Regions from separate parts of the Paenibacillus sp. MCAF9 genome, predicted to be linked through region 3. Evidence: predicted binding sites of a transcription regulator. Region 3 holds the regulator's gene; each other region holds the start of a gene.

Region 1 (5,373 bases), on a different contig from region 3:
ATGGTCATTTGACGAAAGGCAGAGCTGTTCATCTCTTCATTATTGATCATGCGCTGTATGGCTGCGCCTGGAATTTTCTCAAGCGGAATCAATTGTTCGAGCATCCGGCGCGCGCTTCCCTTTGACAAGAAAACGCTCACCGTCTCGCGGGAATCATGATTGCGCAAATAGGTATCTAGGAGTGGTCCCAGTCCTTTGCGCGCAGCAGCCTGACCGATAATGACAATTTGATTATGTGCGAAATAGAGGCGCCGCGACGTCTCCTGGCTTGCTTTGCTGACCGCGCTTCTGAAGCTTTCCCCTTGCGTGGAAAAAACATGGACCGCCGCTGTGCTGTTGCTCGCGCTTTGACTGGAAATGGCTTCCGGTATGACCACTTGATACGACAACACCCATTTCCCATCCTTCCAATCAACGCCGGTAGCAGAAACAATCGCAATATCATTCAGCTCTATGCGATTCCAGCAGCCCGTTGCCAGCAAACAAATGAGCATCGGCAGCAGCAGCCTCCATTTTTTCATGGCAGGTTCCCCCTTTCATTACGCCTTATCGGAATGACGCTGTGCCGGCGGTTTTTTTCCGTTCGGCCGCCGCCTTGGATTACGCAGATTCAAATCTAGAGGTCGAAGCACGACCGCCCACCATGGCAGCCTGACGAACACATCTCGCCATGGTCCTTGCTTGGTAGGACCTGGTGCCAGCGGAGACATAAACGGCACTCCGAACGAGCGCAGCGATACCAAATGGATCAGCATAAACAATACAGAAATGAAAATGCCGAAAAACCCAAAAATACCGGCCATAATCATAAAGATAAAGCGAATAATACGAGATGTGGCCGCCATGTTGAATTCCGGCATTACAAAATTGGAAATCGCCGTAAAGGATACGATGATCACCATACCCGCTGACACGATGCCCGCCTGAACAGCCGACTGGCCGAGTACGAGAGCGCCCACGATAGATATGGCGGGCCCAATCGCCCGCGGCATTCGTAATCCTGCTTCTCGCAGCACCTCGAAAGTGACCTCCATCAACAACGCCTCAACCAGTCCAGGGAACGGAATCCCCTCTCGCTGCGCCGCTAGACTAATAAGAAGCGTTGTCGGAAGCATCTCCTGATGAAAGGTTGTAACTGCGATATACAAGGCAGGCAGCAGAATCGACACGATATATGAACCGTAACGGATGAGACGAACGAAGGATGCAATGTCATATCGTTGATAATAATCCTCTGGCGATTGAAAAAACGAAAAAAATGTAGTCGGGGCCATTAAGACCATAGGCGAGCCGTCTATCATTACCGCTACTCTTCCCTCCAGCAGCGCTGCTGCCACGGAGTCCGGTCTCTCTGTATTTGAAAGCGTTGGGAACAGCGTGAACGTATCATCTTGAATAAATTCTTCCACGTATCCGCTCTCCAGCACACCGTCAATGTCAATGGCCGCCAGTCTGCGGTAAACCTCCTTAACGATCCCTTCATCTGCTATTCCATGCAAATACATAACGGCTACGTTCGTATGCGTTTGCTGACCGATCTTGTGCACTTGCACATGAAGGTCAGAGGAACGTATTATCCGCCTGACCAAGCTGATGTTCGTTTGAATGTTTTCTACAAAAGCATGCTGCGGACCACGAATCACGGTCTGTGTCTGAGGAATCGTAACACTGCGCTGTTCGCCGCCGTTCACATCCGCCGTCAGCGCTTCCGCGCTGCCATCCGCCATAATGACACATAATCCGTCCGTCATATTTTGGAGTGCATACTCTAGTGTGTCCACACTCTGTACCGAGCCGATTGATACGACGCAGCTGCGAAGCGCTTCCAGCAGCTTGCTTCCCTTCACATGAGCATGCTGCGGCAGCCTCATTGACATTAACGGCTCCATGACACTCTCATTAATGATTTGTGAGTTCACGATTCCATCTACATAAATAATGGCAATCTCACGTTCTGGAGCCGCATCGCTGCGAAACATTCGGATTATGATATCCGTGCTGTTGCCGAAGCAATCGCGAATGGTTTTGACATTCGCATGCAGCGACGGACTAAACGGCGTTAGCCTACCTGTGTTTTGTTTGTTCATAACGGCACCCTTCGTTTCCATGTTGCTTCTATTTTGGCGCATTATGGATGTAAATATGTACTGTCCTATTTGTGATTGGTTTCCGTGCTGCTCCGCGTATAGCATTCGTACGCCTAATTGGACTGCGAAGCTGTTCCCAACCAAACCTTGTCAATAATAACCACAAATAACCTCTAGTATAAGAACGTGCGTTCTGTATATAATAAGAACAAACGTTCTTGTTATGGAGGAGATGCATCATGACAATGGAAAAATGGTTCAGCCTAGTCGGTTGTGTCGTAGATGTGATTTATATGAGCAAAAAAGGCAAGTTTACGAAACGAAGAATTCGTGTCCTATCTGTGAGAGACGGTTATGTCAGAGCCTTTTGTATAGACTCCGGCGCACAGCGCGTCTTTCTTGCGGCAAATGTATTAGCAGCAGAGCTGGTGAGCCGAAATGTCTCTTAACAAAGTCATTATGCTTGCGGATTGCCAATCGTTTTATGCATCGGTGGAGAAGGCGGAGCATTCCGAATATCGCTGGCTGAAACTGATGTGCGCCCGCGTGACTATGAGAAGCTGGAGGAGATCAAAGTTGTACTGCTTGGTATCTATATTAAAATGTATGTGCATAAATACAGAAAACCCTTTCATCCCTAGTTAAATCAGTATTTTCTTGAAATATGTATAGTGAGCATAAATAAAAGTGAGCACAATTCCTCTAATTTATGCTCATTTTTTCGAGATGTATTATTGAAATAGCTAACAAGTAGGCTCTACCATTCGCATCACGAACATACATTCGGTATACAATAAAACGAAAATACTTTCTCATTTTGGAGGTGGTACCTTGGAGCCTGTAATAATGTTGGCAGATTGTCTCTCTTTCTATGCCTCTGTAGAGAAGTCAGAGCGCCCAGAATACAAGGATAAGCCACTGGCAGTGGCTGGTGACCCAGAACGCCGCTCAGGCATCATACTCGCTGCATGTCCAATCGCCAAGGCACATGGGGTTACGACAGCCGAGCGTCTAGGGGATGCTCTAGCCAAATGCCCAGACCTAATCATCATCAAGCCCCGTATGCAGCTTTATATCGACGTTTCGCTAATGATTACACGCATTTACGAATCTTACACTGATTTAGTGGAACCCTACTCCATTGATGAGCAATTTTTGGATGTGACAGGCTCGCTCCATCTATACGGTTCGCCTGAAGAACTGGCCGCTCTGATTCAGAAACAAATACAAGCTGAGACAGGCATCTACACACGATTTGGTATCGGACCTACAAAGATTTTGGCTAAGACAGCTTGCGACAATTACGCGAAGAAAAATGATGCTGGCATGTATACACTAACACCTGATAAACTGGCCGACACCTTATGGCAGTTGCCGGTAGCAAAGATGTTTATGGTCGGTAGTCGTATGACACGACATTTTAACGCAATGGGCTTTGAAACAATCGGACAGATTGCAGCTACACCTCTTGAAAAATTGAAGGTGCTCATGCGGCGCAAGTTTGGCCGCAACTCAGACATCAACGCTGAATTGTACTGGCGTATTGCGAACGGTATAGATGATAGTCCTGTACGGCCAGGCACGCATAGTGTAGCACCCAAATCCGTCGGGCATATGATGACGTTGCCGCGCGATTACTACAAGCTAGAGGAGATCCGTACGGTGCTGCTCGAGTTGACGGAACTTGTCTGCCAACGTTGCCGTAGCAAAGGCTACATGGGGCATGTCGTATCTGTAGGCTGCATGGGCGCAGATTACGACAGACCGAGCGGCTTTAACCGCCAGATGAAGATGGTCGATCCGAGTAACGTCACAAACCAGGTCTACCGCGCAGCCTTGCAACTACTGCAGCGTCATTGGGACGGTCTGCCTGTGCGCAAGGTCGGGGTTAGCCTGTCGGGCTTCACCGCTGACGATGAATACCAGTTGTCGCTGTTCGACCAGAATCGAGAGAAATGGATGGCTTTGGAGCGCGCCACAGACGCAATTAAGGAAAAATACGGAGACTCGATCATCCTTAGGGCGGTATCAGCGACACCGGCCGGTCAGGCAATGGATCGTTCCAAAAAGATAGGAGGCCACTACAAGTGAGGAAGAAGCTTGAAGGCAACGGCTTGTGGGAATCCAGCCGCATGATGTTGCCAGAACACAAACTGGCCATCAATGGCTTGTCGGATGCTGCGAAACGCCGCGATAGAATCCAACTCGACGATCAAGAGTGGGAACATGTGTCCCGAGCTGTTTCGGAATCACTGCTTGGAAGGAAGAAAGTATCCATCCGACTGTATCACCCCCTGGAGTTGCTCAACGTCATTGGTATTGTGGAGCGTATCGACGAGCTAAAACGACGATTCATGGTTGACGGCGAATGGTTCCAGATCGTAGACATCGAAGGAGCCATATTAGAGGATGATTGAGATTCGCAAGCACCTCCTCAGAATCAGTCTGAGGAAGAATGACAACAACAACAAGCAAGTTTCCACTAATATTCGTTAACGTGCTTTTGCTTTCAATGAAAACGGACATTGTATGCACTGGTATTATGTGACACTAATGGAGAAAATTCATTCCATACTAAAGAGCATACTCCATGATTGAATCACTGAGCATGCTCTTTATTTACAAAGTCGTATCAACAGTTTTCTCAATACCAAAAGTATCTTCGGGGACCGGCTCCCATGTTTTCATATCTTTGCTGATGGCATGGCAGGCGAACTGTTTTCCTTAGGGAAAGATGCAATAAAACATATGATAGACATCGTCTACTTTCAGAATATGTCCGGTCCCGCCTTCAATCTTTCAAGCCCCGTCTTCCCTGTAATTCACGAAATCCTTTGTTCTAAGTAAATGCCAGCCATGTTCAAGTCCCTCGCGGTGATTATCTCTCCAACCATGCAGATAGAATAGCTAAACTCCCCATCTTCTTAATAAGGAATAACATCCCCTACCCACGCATTATCCGGCCGATAGAAAAATTCTCATATGCTGTTTTCTCCTTTCAGTAATTTCCGATACTATCAATCAATAGCGAAAGGATTTGCGCACTTTCTGCGCGGTTCACTTTATCGTGTGGCATAAATAATTCGTTACCGCGGCCGCTGATTAAGCCAAGCTCCTTCACAGCTGAGACCGCATCCTTTGCCCAGCTGCTAACTTGGCTGGCATCTTTGAAACTGTTCGTTCCATTTGTTGAAGCGTTCCATCCTGTATGGAATTCATAAGCTTTGAGAATCATAACCGCCATCTCCTCCCGGCTTAAGGCATCCTCCGGCGCAAATGTATCAAC
Region 2 (5,373 bases), on a different contig from region 3:
GAACTGTTAATTGTCGAAAAAACTTGATTATAAGGCGGAGATGGGATTGGCTAGAAAATATCATTATTACAATGTTTATATAACTAAAGATGGAACAGCAACTAGATTATATTTTTCTGATCTAATTGATTTGATAAGGTTAACTGTTTCATGGCCAAATAGATTACGCAAAATTAAAAATTATCCAACAGCGCTCTTCGAGATCGCAGTACCTCAAGAAGATCAGCTTTGTAGAGTTGCAACAATTGGAAAGTATAGACAGAATGTTAAACCTTACCTAGGTGACATTAATACTAACCAAGCTCAAATGATTCAAAATGATGTTATTGAAATGACAACAATTGTAGCTATACCACAATCAAGATTAGTACTAATTGAGTTCAATTTTTATGGTATTAGGGCAAAAGACATACAAGAATATTTCAACACTTTTTTTAACGCAATAGCTCCAGGGAATAATTGGAATGTAGTGTTTGATTTTGTTAGTTCGGATAGAAGCATACATGACATTAGAACTTCTACTGACATTAAAGAAATTGATTTAAGAATTAATGCTGGAAGTGGAATGTTTGCAAGCATGCTTGAACAAGCTCAAACTGTTCAAAGGAAAAATTCATTATTTGGTAAGTTGATTAGTATTTCGAATGATATTAAAGAAGAGACTGAAGCTCCTATAGTTAATTTATCATTTGGGAAAGGGAGAAAACGAACTCTTGAACTAGATGCTAGAGAAATTATGAACCTTGTTGATTTATTGGATGTTGATAATAACGATGCTGTTGAATCATGTAAAGTTACTTATAAGAACCCAATAAGTGAAAAGTATGAGACGTTGGAATTAAAGAACGTCGGGGTGAGGAGCAACACTGTTTTAGAAAATGACAATGGTAATCATGGTTGGCAATTCATCGGTGATAAAATTCTTGAAAAATATATTGAATTAGGACGTCCAGCAAGTACTGTGTTTCTCGATAAGAGGATACAATTTATTGATGAGGAGATGCCAGAAATTAATCAACTTCCAGCCGCGCATTATCGGGTACAAGTAGTTGATGATGTCCGACAAGATTTAGAGGTGGAGGTTGATACTGCTTAAAATAATTTAAAAGGTAGTGTGATATGCTAAACCAAAGAAACATTAAATTATTGGACCGAATCGGCTGGTTTGTAGAACGTCCTTTGATATGGCTCATATGCGGAAGTTACTCATTGTTATTCTTAACAAGCGGAGTGGTATCTAATTTTGTTTATTCACAGAAAATTGAAGCAATCAACTCATTTCTCGTATTGAAGTATGATCAATTAATATCACTGAATATCGGTACTATTACAACTATCGCAGCTGTATTTGTTGGAATATATGTTACAGTATTATCTATTTTCGGAAGCTTAAAGGTAAATTCATTTTTAGCTCATTTAGACAAATCTGACGTGAGTAAACTAATCCATTATATACTTAGTGCTTTAATAGCATCTTTCTTAGTAATTTTTTATTCCTTAATAATGTTAGCTATACCTAATCCTTTTGTAAGATCATTTATGATTTTTATTTTGCTTATGTACATGTTATTGACGGCCTTTAGATTTGCTATGATTATTTCAGTTATTTATGCTCATGATCTGAATAGGATTATAAGTAATCTCGAGAAAGAAAAACAAGAAATTGAAGAAGATAAACATACGATGCATCTATTGGGAAAATACTTAGCTGAAAAAGAGCTTGAGGACCTAAGACATCGATCTTCAGTAACAGCTGCTATTCTTGAACAAAAAAGAAAGAATTAGGTAACGAATAATTAAGGTGTTATTTTGAGGAGCGAGAATATGCTTAAGTCCGGCTTTGTATGCAATACATAAAAGCCGCTTGCGAGTTTAAGGTTCGCTAAGCGGCTTTTCTTCATTAAAGGTGCCTTTGTATAAATCATCAAGCAGATGTGTGAGTACGATCTTCTTTGCAAGCCACATTAAGACCATCCCGGTGTCGATGCCTTTTGATTCGTCAAACCTTTCGATCTTCAGCCGTAGATCTTCTGCATTACGCTCAAGGTGTTCAACCAGCTTTTGACGATCAATGCTCAAGGCTGGCGCCCTCGATGTCTCGGATCGCAAACCATTCTCCATCCACCATGAAACGGCTTTGAAGCTGGTCTACCCGATCCACAACTCCAACTACAACCAGTTCTTCTGTCTCGTGAAACATCTGCAGGTTGATAAGCTGCCTCATCTTGAGTGATGCATCCACCAGCTGTGAGATGATTGCCCATTCCTGTTCGTCTAGTTCGATACGTTGTCGCTTCTTTTGGTCAGCTTCGAGCTGGTTAATCCTAACCTTATGCTCAGGGAGCATCATGCGGCTGCTTTCCCACAATCCATTTCCTTCGAGTTTCTTCCGTCCTGTATTCATTTTAGAACACCGTCCTTCTTCGTAGTGTTCTTATTATATGCGAACGTATGTTCTTTATTCAAGGTGTTGTAAAAGTAAATATAACAGGTTAATATGAAGAAGAGCCGTATGGGAAAGCATCCCTGCGGCTCTTCCTATTGATCAATCTTTTCAATACCCGTTAGCGTCTACCCTTATTTTTTGAAAAAGCACAGCCCCAATTCAGCCCCAAATCACTGCATCTTAAAACATGATTATGCATCCTTCCTAAAAGGACAGTATATAGAGTATCCCTTATTGGTAAGGTTCTTGACGATTTGAATAATCAGTTTGCATAGTTTGGGCATTACTAGATTTATTTCGACATTCCTTGTAAAATAAGGTTTGATCAACCGAAAGGGGCGTAATATTTATGTTGAAAATAGGTTCCCATGTATCATTTTCGGACAAGGGGCTGCTCACTGCAGCACAAGAAGCAGTATCGTATGGCTCAAGTACATTTATGATCTACACCGGCGCACCTCAGAATACAAGAAGGAAGCCGATCGATTCGTTATATATTGAAGAAGGAAAAGCGCTTATGGAGCAATCCGGTATGAGTGAGATTGTGGTTCACGCGCCTTATATTGTGAATCTTGGCTCATATAAGGATTCTACGTACGAGCTTGCGGTTTCTTTTTTACAAGAAGAAATTCGCCGTACCGATTACATCGGTGTACGTAATATTGTTCTTCATCCAGGTGCCTATACGGACAAGGATGCAGAATATGGCATCGCTCGTATAGCTGAAGGCTTGAATGAAGTGCTTGCAGGCACAAAAGAAACGAATGTTAACATCGCTCTTGAGACGATGGCAGGCAAAGGCACAGAAATTGGCCGCAGCTTCGAAGAGCTTGCGGCGATTATTGACAAAGTTCAGGATAACGAACGGTTAACTGTATGTATGGATACTTGCCACATGCATGATGCTGGTTACGACCTTGTTCATGATCTGGACGGGGTTCTTGAGCAGTTCGATCGTGTTGTTGGATTAAACCGTGTTGCCGTTGTTCACGTGAACGACAGCAAGAACTCACGCGGTGCTGGTAAAGACAGACATGCTCCAGTTGGCGCAGGCTGGCTTGGTCACGATGCCATTCAAAGAATCGTTGAACATGAAGGCCTTAAGGGGCGTCCGTTTATACTGGAAACGCCTTGGATTGGCAAGGAAGACAAGACTGAACGTCCTATGTATGAAGCGGAGATCGCTTTGCTGAGCGGCAATGGCAGAGCTCGTTTAGGTGAAAGCTTCTTTGAAGATGTGGAGCGCCTGCATCATTTCTTCGGCAAGCAAGAAATTGATTCCAGAGGTTTTGTACTCTCTACTTGGGATTTGCTAAAAAATGACGCAAAAGCAAAAAAAGCAGACCCGCGCGAGCCGATGGAGCGTCTGTTCGATCTTGTAATGGCAGGCGAAGCTTTGCCGGCAGGACTAACAGAAGAACAAATCAATCAGCGTATTACGGCTTGGTTTGGCGGCAAAGAGCTGCTTGCTAGACTTTAATTAAAGTTAACATTAATTCATATAGATCATTGCGAAAGGAAGTTTGAAGTCCATGTCATCACCATCCACCCCATCTGAAATAACCGTTGAAGCAGGTGGAAAGAGCGGGCGTGCGCGCATGCTTATTTCTTGTCCGGACCGCCCGGGCATCGTAGCTGCTGTTTCTCATTTCTTATATGAGCACGGGGCTAACATCGTTCAATCGGATCAATATACGATGGACCCGGAAGGCGGAATGTTTTTCATCCGTTTTGAATTTGATCTAGTTGATCTGGACAAGGAGCTTCCACTTCTCATGGAGGACTTCACCAGAGTAGCCGATCGGTTTGATATGAAATGGCATACATTCCGTGCCAGCCGCAAGAAACGTCTTGCTGTATTCGTTTCGAAAGAGGATCACTGCTTGCTAGAGCTGCTTTGGCAGTGGAAGGCAGGGGATCTTGATGCCGATATTTCAATGGTTATAAGCAACCACCCTGATATGCGCGAACTGGTCGAATCCTTTGGCATTCCGTATTACCATATCCCAGTTACAGCGACTACAAAAGAAGAAGCCGAGCGCAAACAGATGGAAGTTGTTGCAGATAAAGCGGATATCATTGTATTGGCGCGTTATATGCAAATCATTTCGCCTAAGTTCATTGAACAATTTCCAAATCGGATCATTAATATTCACCACTCATTCCTACCCGCTTTCGTTGGAGGCAAGCCTTATGCGCAGGCTTATACACGCGGTGTAAAAATTATCGGCGCGACAGCGCATTATGTAACAGAAGAATTAGACGGCGGGCCGATTATCGAGCAGGATGTTCAACGCGTCAGCCACCGTGACAACGTCGATGATTTGAAAAGAATCGGTCGGACAATTGAACGGGTCGTTCTCGCAAGAGCTGTGAAATGGCATATTGAAGATCGTGTAATCGTGCATAATAATAAAACTGTTGTATTCAACTAACTGTATTTTTATGCGAATTATCTATTTTTTTTGATGGAAAACGAGCATGCAGAGTGATACAATATTCAAAGTTATTGCGTACTGGTATGACGCTGTATCGTTGTTTTTAGAAACCATATAACGAGATGAAATTAGACAAGCTTAGACCATAGGAGGAAATTGTAATGTCAGTCACACAAAAGTCGGTTGAACAGCTTTCTATCGATACGATCCGTACACTTGCGATCGATTCCATCGAGAAAGCGAAATCAGGTCACCCTGGTATGCCAATGGGCGCTGCTCCAATGGGCTATCAATTATTTGCAAAAAATATGAAGCATAATCCATCGAACCCTACTTGGGTAAACCGTGATCGTTTTGTTTTGTCTGCGGGTCATGGCTCGATGCTGCTTTACAGCTTGCTTCACCTCTCCGGTTATGATCTGCCGATGGAGGAATTGAAAAACTTCCGTCAATGGGGCTCCCTAACACCAGGACACCCTGAGTTTGGCC
Region 3 (5,373 bases):
TGCTCATCACTGACCCCTGCTGGCTTCTTGAGCACGCCTATTACACGAAGAGGTCCGCTCAACACGACTTGGCCATCAGGTGAATAGGAGCGAAGCTGTATTTGCTTCTGATATAAAGCCCCTGGCACACGATTTAACTTCTCAAATTGCTGATAAACCGTTTCATCATAGGGATTGGCATCGATTTGCTCTCGAATTTTACGTTTCGACTCTTCATCAATAAATCCCATTGTCGCTCCATAGTTAAGAACGATGGTACCTAATACATTCGTTGCTTCTCCTTGATTGATGTCATTTCCAAAAGCGGAAAGCATCTCAATATCTGTACCTATAATTTCAGTTTGAATTTGTGAAGTAAGTCCATCTAACGTCATCGTCTCCACATAGTTAAGCTGTTGATATGGTGAAGCAGCTTTGACATGTTCGATTTGTCTCATGATGTCAAGCTTTTGCTTAGTTAACTTGCCTTTCTGCAAAGAATCTTCATCAGCTGTGGATGCTCCGCCGCCAGCGTATGCTCCTGTACTCGCTGTTACCGTTATTTCATCCATCTTCAAGTAACTATTCATTTGTTTCTCAATGTAAACTTGAGCAGATTCACCGATACTAAGTGCAATTATAATTGCAGCACATCCAATAGAAATACCCGCAGCGCATAATGCCGTAACTACCTTCCTGCGCCTTACCTGATCCCATGATAATCTTGTAATATCACTAATTCTCAATTTGAATTCCCCCCGCAAGCATACTTTCTCGTGCGGCTTCCTGATCCGTTACGAGATAACCATCTCGCAGCGTGATAATTTTTTCTGTTTGTGCTGCTACCTCACGTTCATGGGTTACGATAATAAATGTAGTATCCATCGTTTTATTCAACTGCTTCAAAATCATAATAATTTCTTCCTCTGTTTTGGTATCCAAATTACCGGTAGGCTCGTCCGCAAAAATAACCGATGGCTCTGTTATCAATGATCTTGCAATACTGACACGCTGTTGTTGTCCTCCCGAGAGCTGAGATGGGAATAACTCTGCTTTATCAGGAATTCCTACCTGCTCTAATAACGAAAGAGCTTTTTTCTTCCGTATTGAAGGATGCATCGATTGAAATACAAGCGGAAGCTCCACATTTTCCCTAACCGTCAAGTTGGCTATCAACTCATACGCTTGAAAAATAAATCCGATATGCTTCCGTCTAAACTCTGCCAATCGGTTTTCATTCATCGTTACAATATTATGGTCCGCAATAAAGATTTGGCCTTCTGTAGGCTTCATTAAGCCAGCCATTAAGTTCAGTAATGTAGATTTACCGGAACCGGAGCTCCCTAACAACGCAATCATTTCTCCCTTATGTACGTGAAAGCTTATTTTCTGCAGTACAGTGGTCGTTTCATGCCCATTCATAAATGAGTGGGATAACTCTTCAACTCGTAACAAAATAGCATCTCCTTTCAGTCCCCTTTAATAGACGGCAAAACCAAGGGTAAACCCTGCAGTAAACATAAAAAAACTTTCTAAAGAAGTAGATTGGCCTGCATCTACTTTAAATAGAAAGTAATTTTTTGTATGAACTATTGAATTGTAATGGAAAATCAAGCTAAATGCTAGGAATAATTAACTTCTGTCCTGGCTTTATAACTGTTGATTGCAGATCATTCCGATCTTTAATCAAATATACGATATATCTGATATCATGGCTGCCATCTGAAACTTGTTTTGCAATATTCCAAAGTGTATCGCCTGATTGCACCCTAATAATTTGTTCTTCCGCGGAAGCGGCTTCCGGAGTATTACTCGAAGCGTATGTCCCCATAAGTAGGAAGCTCGTAAACAATAAGAAAAACACAGCAGTGCAAACGACGAGCTTAACAGTATGACGCTTTATGAAATGCTTAATCAAGCGGTTGACCTTTGTTGCTTTGTTCGTATCTTGTTTATGAATGGTTCTATAAAAACTTGGACTGGTTATCATTTATCAACACCCCAAACGTTTGTTCTGTTTTTAGATTACACGAACAAACGTTTGGTGTCAACGAAAAAAATACGAACCTCTGTACTTAAGAACTTATGTTTGTACGAACTCGAGTTCTATGTTATAATTTTTTGCAAACCTACTAATGGAGTGATTGCAGTGTCGAAGATTTCTAACCGACAACATTCAATTCTTGAATTTATTAAGAATGAAGTTCGGGAGAAAGGCTATCCACCCTCCGTTCGAGAAATCGGCGAAGCTGTTGGATTGTTGTCCAGTTCAACCGTTCACGGTCATTTGGACCGTCTAGAGAAAAAAGGTTTAATACGCCGAGATCCTACTAAACCGCGTGCTATTGAAATTTTGGATCAAGAAAGCTCTGATGGCATTATCCCGCTTTCCGTTGCTAGAGTACCTATTGTTGGTAAAGTTACCGCTGGTGTGCCGATTACTGCTACAGAAAATATTGAAGAATATTTCCCGCTTCCTTCTCATTTTGTTGGTGACAGCAGTGTTTTTATATTGAATGTCATGGGCGAGAGTATGATTGAAGCAGGTATTCATGACGGGGATTATGTTATCGTTCGTCAACAGCAAACGGCAAACAATGGTGAGATCGTCGTTGCAATGACTGAGGACGACGAAGCAACAGTCAAAACATTTTACAAAGAGAAAAATCATATTCGTTTGCAGCCGGAAAATTCCACAATGCAGCCTATATTACTTCAAAATGTAACGATTCTAGGTAAAGTCATTGGACTTTTCCGTGATATTCATTAATACCAACTAATATGTACATAAAGAAAAGGCTGAATCAACGACGTTGATTCAGCCTTTTCTTTGACTATTATGTTAACGATCTTGCTTAAAGGTTTGGTATCGTCTGCCATTCTCAAGCCTTTCAACAAAATTCTAATTTTTAGCGCTCCAATGACATGGGTCCAAAATTGTTGTGCGGGAACATTACGTTCAAGCTGATACAGCTCCCACTCTCCACTATGCTTTTGTATAACTAGCTAAGCTGCTTGTTTGCCAACACCAGATCTTCTATATTTTCGCATAATAAAAAAAAGTGCAAGTAAATTATAGTGTCTGTCATATTCAGTCACTTTTTTGTTTATTGCAAAGCCAGCGATCTCATCGTTCACAGTTACGAAATCATGAATTAATCAGCTAATGACAAACACCCAATCACTATGAATTTATTACGCATAACATACTGTGTATTCAACTCGTAAGGAGGTGCATTGAAAAATGTCCGGTTACGTGGGTGGAGCTTTCTCAAGCTTAGGAATCATCTTAGTATTATTCATTCTACTGGTGATCATTGCTTGCAGTTGCGGCGGCTTTGGCTTCGGATATTAATTCGTATTTGAGCCATTCTTAATATTAGCAAAAGAAGATCCATTTGATGGATCTTCTTTTTGCTTTTCAGACTCCTTCCAACCATTAGTTTGTTATTTAAATGGAGAGAAGTTAAATTACACGTTTTCTTAACAGTACGGCAGTTGTTCTTAAATTAGAAATTCGTATTAGCTTCTTGCGGTCAAGTTTCGGATAATCATAAAGTAAACCTTCATATACGATTTGCATTTGCTCATTTTTAAGAAAATCATGAGGTGTCACTTGCGCGGATGGTCGTTCCCACAAGTTTATACCGCTGCTCCGCATAGCTTCAGCAACAAACTGGGAGCAGAAATACGAATCTGTTGGCTCGATATTAAGCTCAAGCAGTACACCTAACAATCCGATTAAATTGTATCGGTAATTTTCTTTATTTTTTTCAAACTCACGAATGTATTGAAGCAATGCGGCATGTTGTTTTTCTGATAAAGCAATCTTCAGAAGAACACAGCGCGTATTAGGGAAATATCGAAACGTCCCAGTATAGACGTTTTCTTTGACAAATCCAGCGATTAACGGGTTGTTCGCACGTTTACGCCCAAAGCTGTATATATTCTTTAGATTTATATCCAGTGCAAGTGAAGCGTGATTATAGGGTGCACCAGTAAATAATTTGATCATCCGAGTAAACCATGTGCCCGTGTCCGTAAGCAGCACATAAATATTGCTATTAGTTTCTTCATCTATTCTAGTTTCTGACATGATGCTCACCTCATTTATCGTAGAATATCCAGGTTATAGTTAGGCCGTTTTTGAGTTTAAGATATATGACACGATTTCGTTTATTAGCTTGGGTTGATTAACTGTTATGAATATAACAACAATATAACCACTCGAATAGTACTAACTCTATGTGGTACTGGCTCTAGTCAACCTAAAAAGACCAGCCACGAACACATTATCCATGTTATGACGCATATATATCATCTTTATACAAGCACTAGACCGTAGCTCTTAGACCTGTATACTTTTCTTTAGACGCGTTTTGAGTCCACTGCTTAAATATGGTTCTTATAATCTCTAAAACCGAACTCAGCGCATCATAGACGTTGCTGAGCGATGTTATAGGTTATTTACCGACATATGATTAACAAATGCCTGTGCCTTCACTTCATTAGGCTTTATTTAAGCTGTATAACTGAACGCAAAAAAAGAAACCTCAACGCCAGCAGCGTTGAGGTTTTTGAATTTTAGTAAAGAGTCAAATACTGATCGCGTTCCCATTGGTGAACTTGTGTACGGTACATATCCCACTCGATTTCTTTAAGCTCGTAGAAATGTGCAAGAGCATGATCACCCAGCGCATCGCAGATGATATCACTTCTGAGCATTTCATCCAGTGCTTCTTTCAAATCAAGCGGTAAGCTCGGGATGCCTGCATCCTGACGCTCTTCCTCTGTCATAATATAGATGTTCCGATCTGTTGGTGCTGGTAAAGGTAGCTTGTTTTGAATGCCGTCAAGACCAGCTCTGAGCATTACAGCAAGTGCCAAATACGGGTTGGCAGCTGGATCTGGATTCCGTACTTCTACACGTGTGCTAAGACCGCGCGAAGCAGGAATACGGATCATTGGCGAGCGGTTGCTTGCAGACCATGCTACATAACAAGGCGCTTCATAACCAGGCACAAGACGTTTATAGGAGTTAATTGTTGGATTCGTAATAGCAGCCATTGCACGCGCATGAAGCAGGATTCCTGCCATGTAGTGACGAGCAGCAGCACTTAGGCCAAGCTTGTCCTTCTCATCGTAAAACACGTTTGTATCGCCTTTAAACAACGATTGGTGACAGTGCATACCCGAACCGTTCACGCCAAACAACGGTTTAGGCATAAATGATGCATGCAAGCCATGCTCGCGAGCAACTGTTTTTACGACTAGCTTAAATGTTTGAATTTGGTCAGCCGCTTTAATCGCATCGGCATATTTAAAGTCGATCTCATGCTGGCCTGGTGCCACTTCATGATGGGATGCTTCAATCTCGAAGCCCATTTCTTCAAG

The links. The regulator LexA, encoded in region 3, represses DNA repair genes until DNA is damaged. The targets are predictions, from matches to a motif close to CGAACATATGTTCG.
Region 1: the regulator LexA is predicted to act here: its motif matches at 2,860-2,873, upstream of AB4Z45_RS24805 (DNA polymerase IV).
Region 2: the regulator LexA is predicted to act here: its motif matches at 2,445-2,458, upstream of AB4Z45_RS08650 (YolD-like family protein).

The regions. Positions count from the first base shown of each region.
Region 1 is NZ_JBFREL010000023.1:60,867-66,239, reverse strand. Features, by position in the region: gene AB4Z45_RS24820 (Ger(x)C family spore germination protein) at 1-521, opposite strand, end outside; gene AB4Z45_RS24815 (spore germination protein) at 540-2,087, opposite strand; gene AB4Z45_RS24810 (hypothetical protein) at 2,327-2,536, shown strand; gene AB4Z45_RS24805 (DNA polymerase IV) at 2,934-4,178, shown strand; gene AB4Z45_RS24800 (YolD-like family protein) at 4,175-4,504, shown strand; gene AB4Z45_RS24795 (S-layer homology domain-containing protein) at 5,086-5,373, opposite strand, start outside.
Region 2 is NZ_JBFREL010000004.1:131,553-136,925, forward strand. Features, by position in the region: gene AB4Z45_RS08635 (hypothetical protein) at 47-1,096, shown strand; gene AB4Z45_RS08640 (hypothetical protein) at 1,120-1,785, shown strand; gene AB4Z45_RS08645 (hypothetical protein) at 1,873-2,079, opposite strand; gene AB4Z45_RS08650 (YolD-like family protein) at 2,069-2,404, opposite strand; gene AB4Z45_RS08655 (deoxyribonuclease IV) at 2,796-3,926, shown strand; gene purU (formyltetrahydrofolate deformylase) at 3,979-4,881, shown strand; gene tkt (transketolase) at 5,046-5,373, shown strand, end outside.
Region 3 is NZ_JBFREL010000001.1:232,490-237,862, reverse strand. Features, by position in the region: gene AB4Z45_RS01105 (ABC transporter permease) at 1-725, opposite strand, end outside; gene AB4Z45_RS01100 (ABC transporter ATP-binding protein) at 715-1,434, opposite strand; gene yneA (cell division suppressor protein YneA) at 1,595-1,969, opposite strand; gene lexA (transcriptional repressor LexA) at 2,129-2,749, shown strand; gene AB4Z45_RS01085 (sporulation protein YjcZ) at 3,224-3,334, shown strand; gene AB4Z45_RS01080 (hypothetical protein) at 3,446-4,075, opposite strand; gene glnA (type I glutamate--ammonia ligase) at 4,564-5,373, opposite strand, start outside.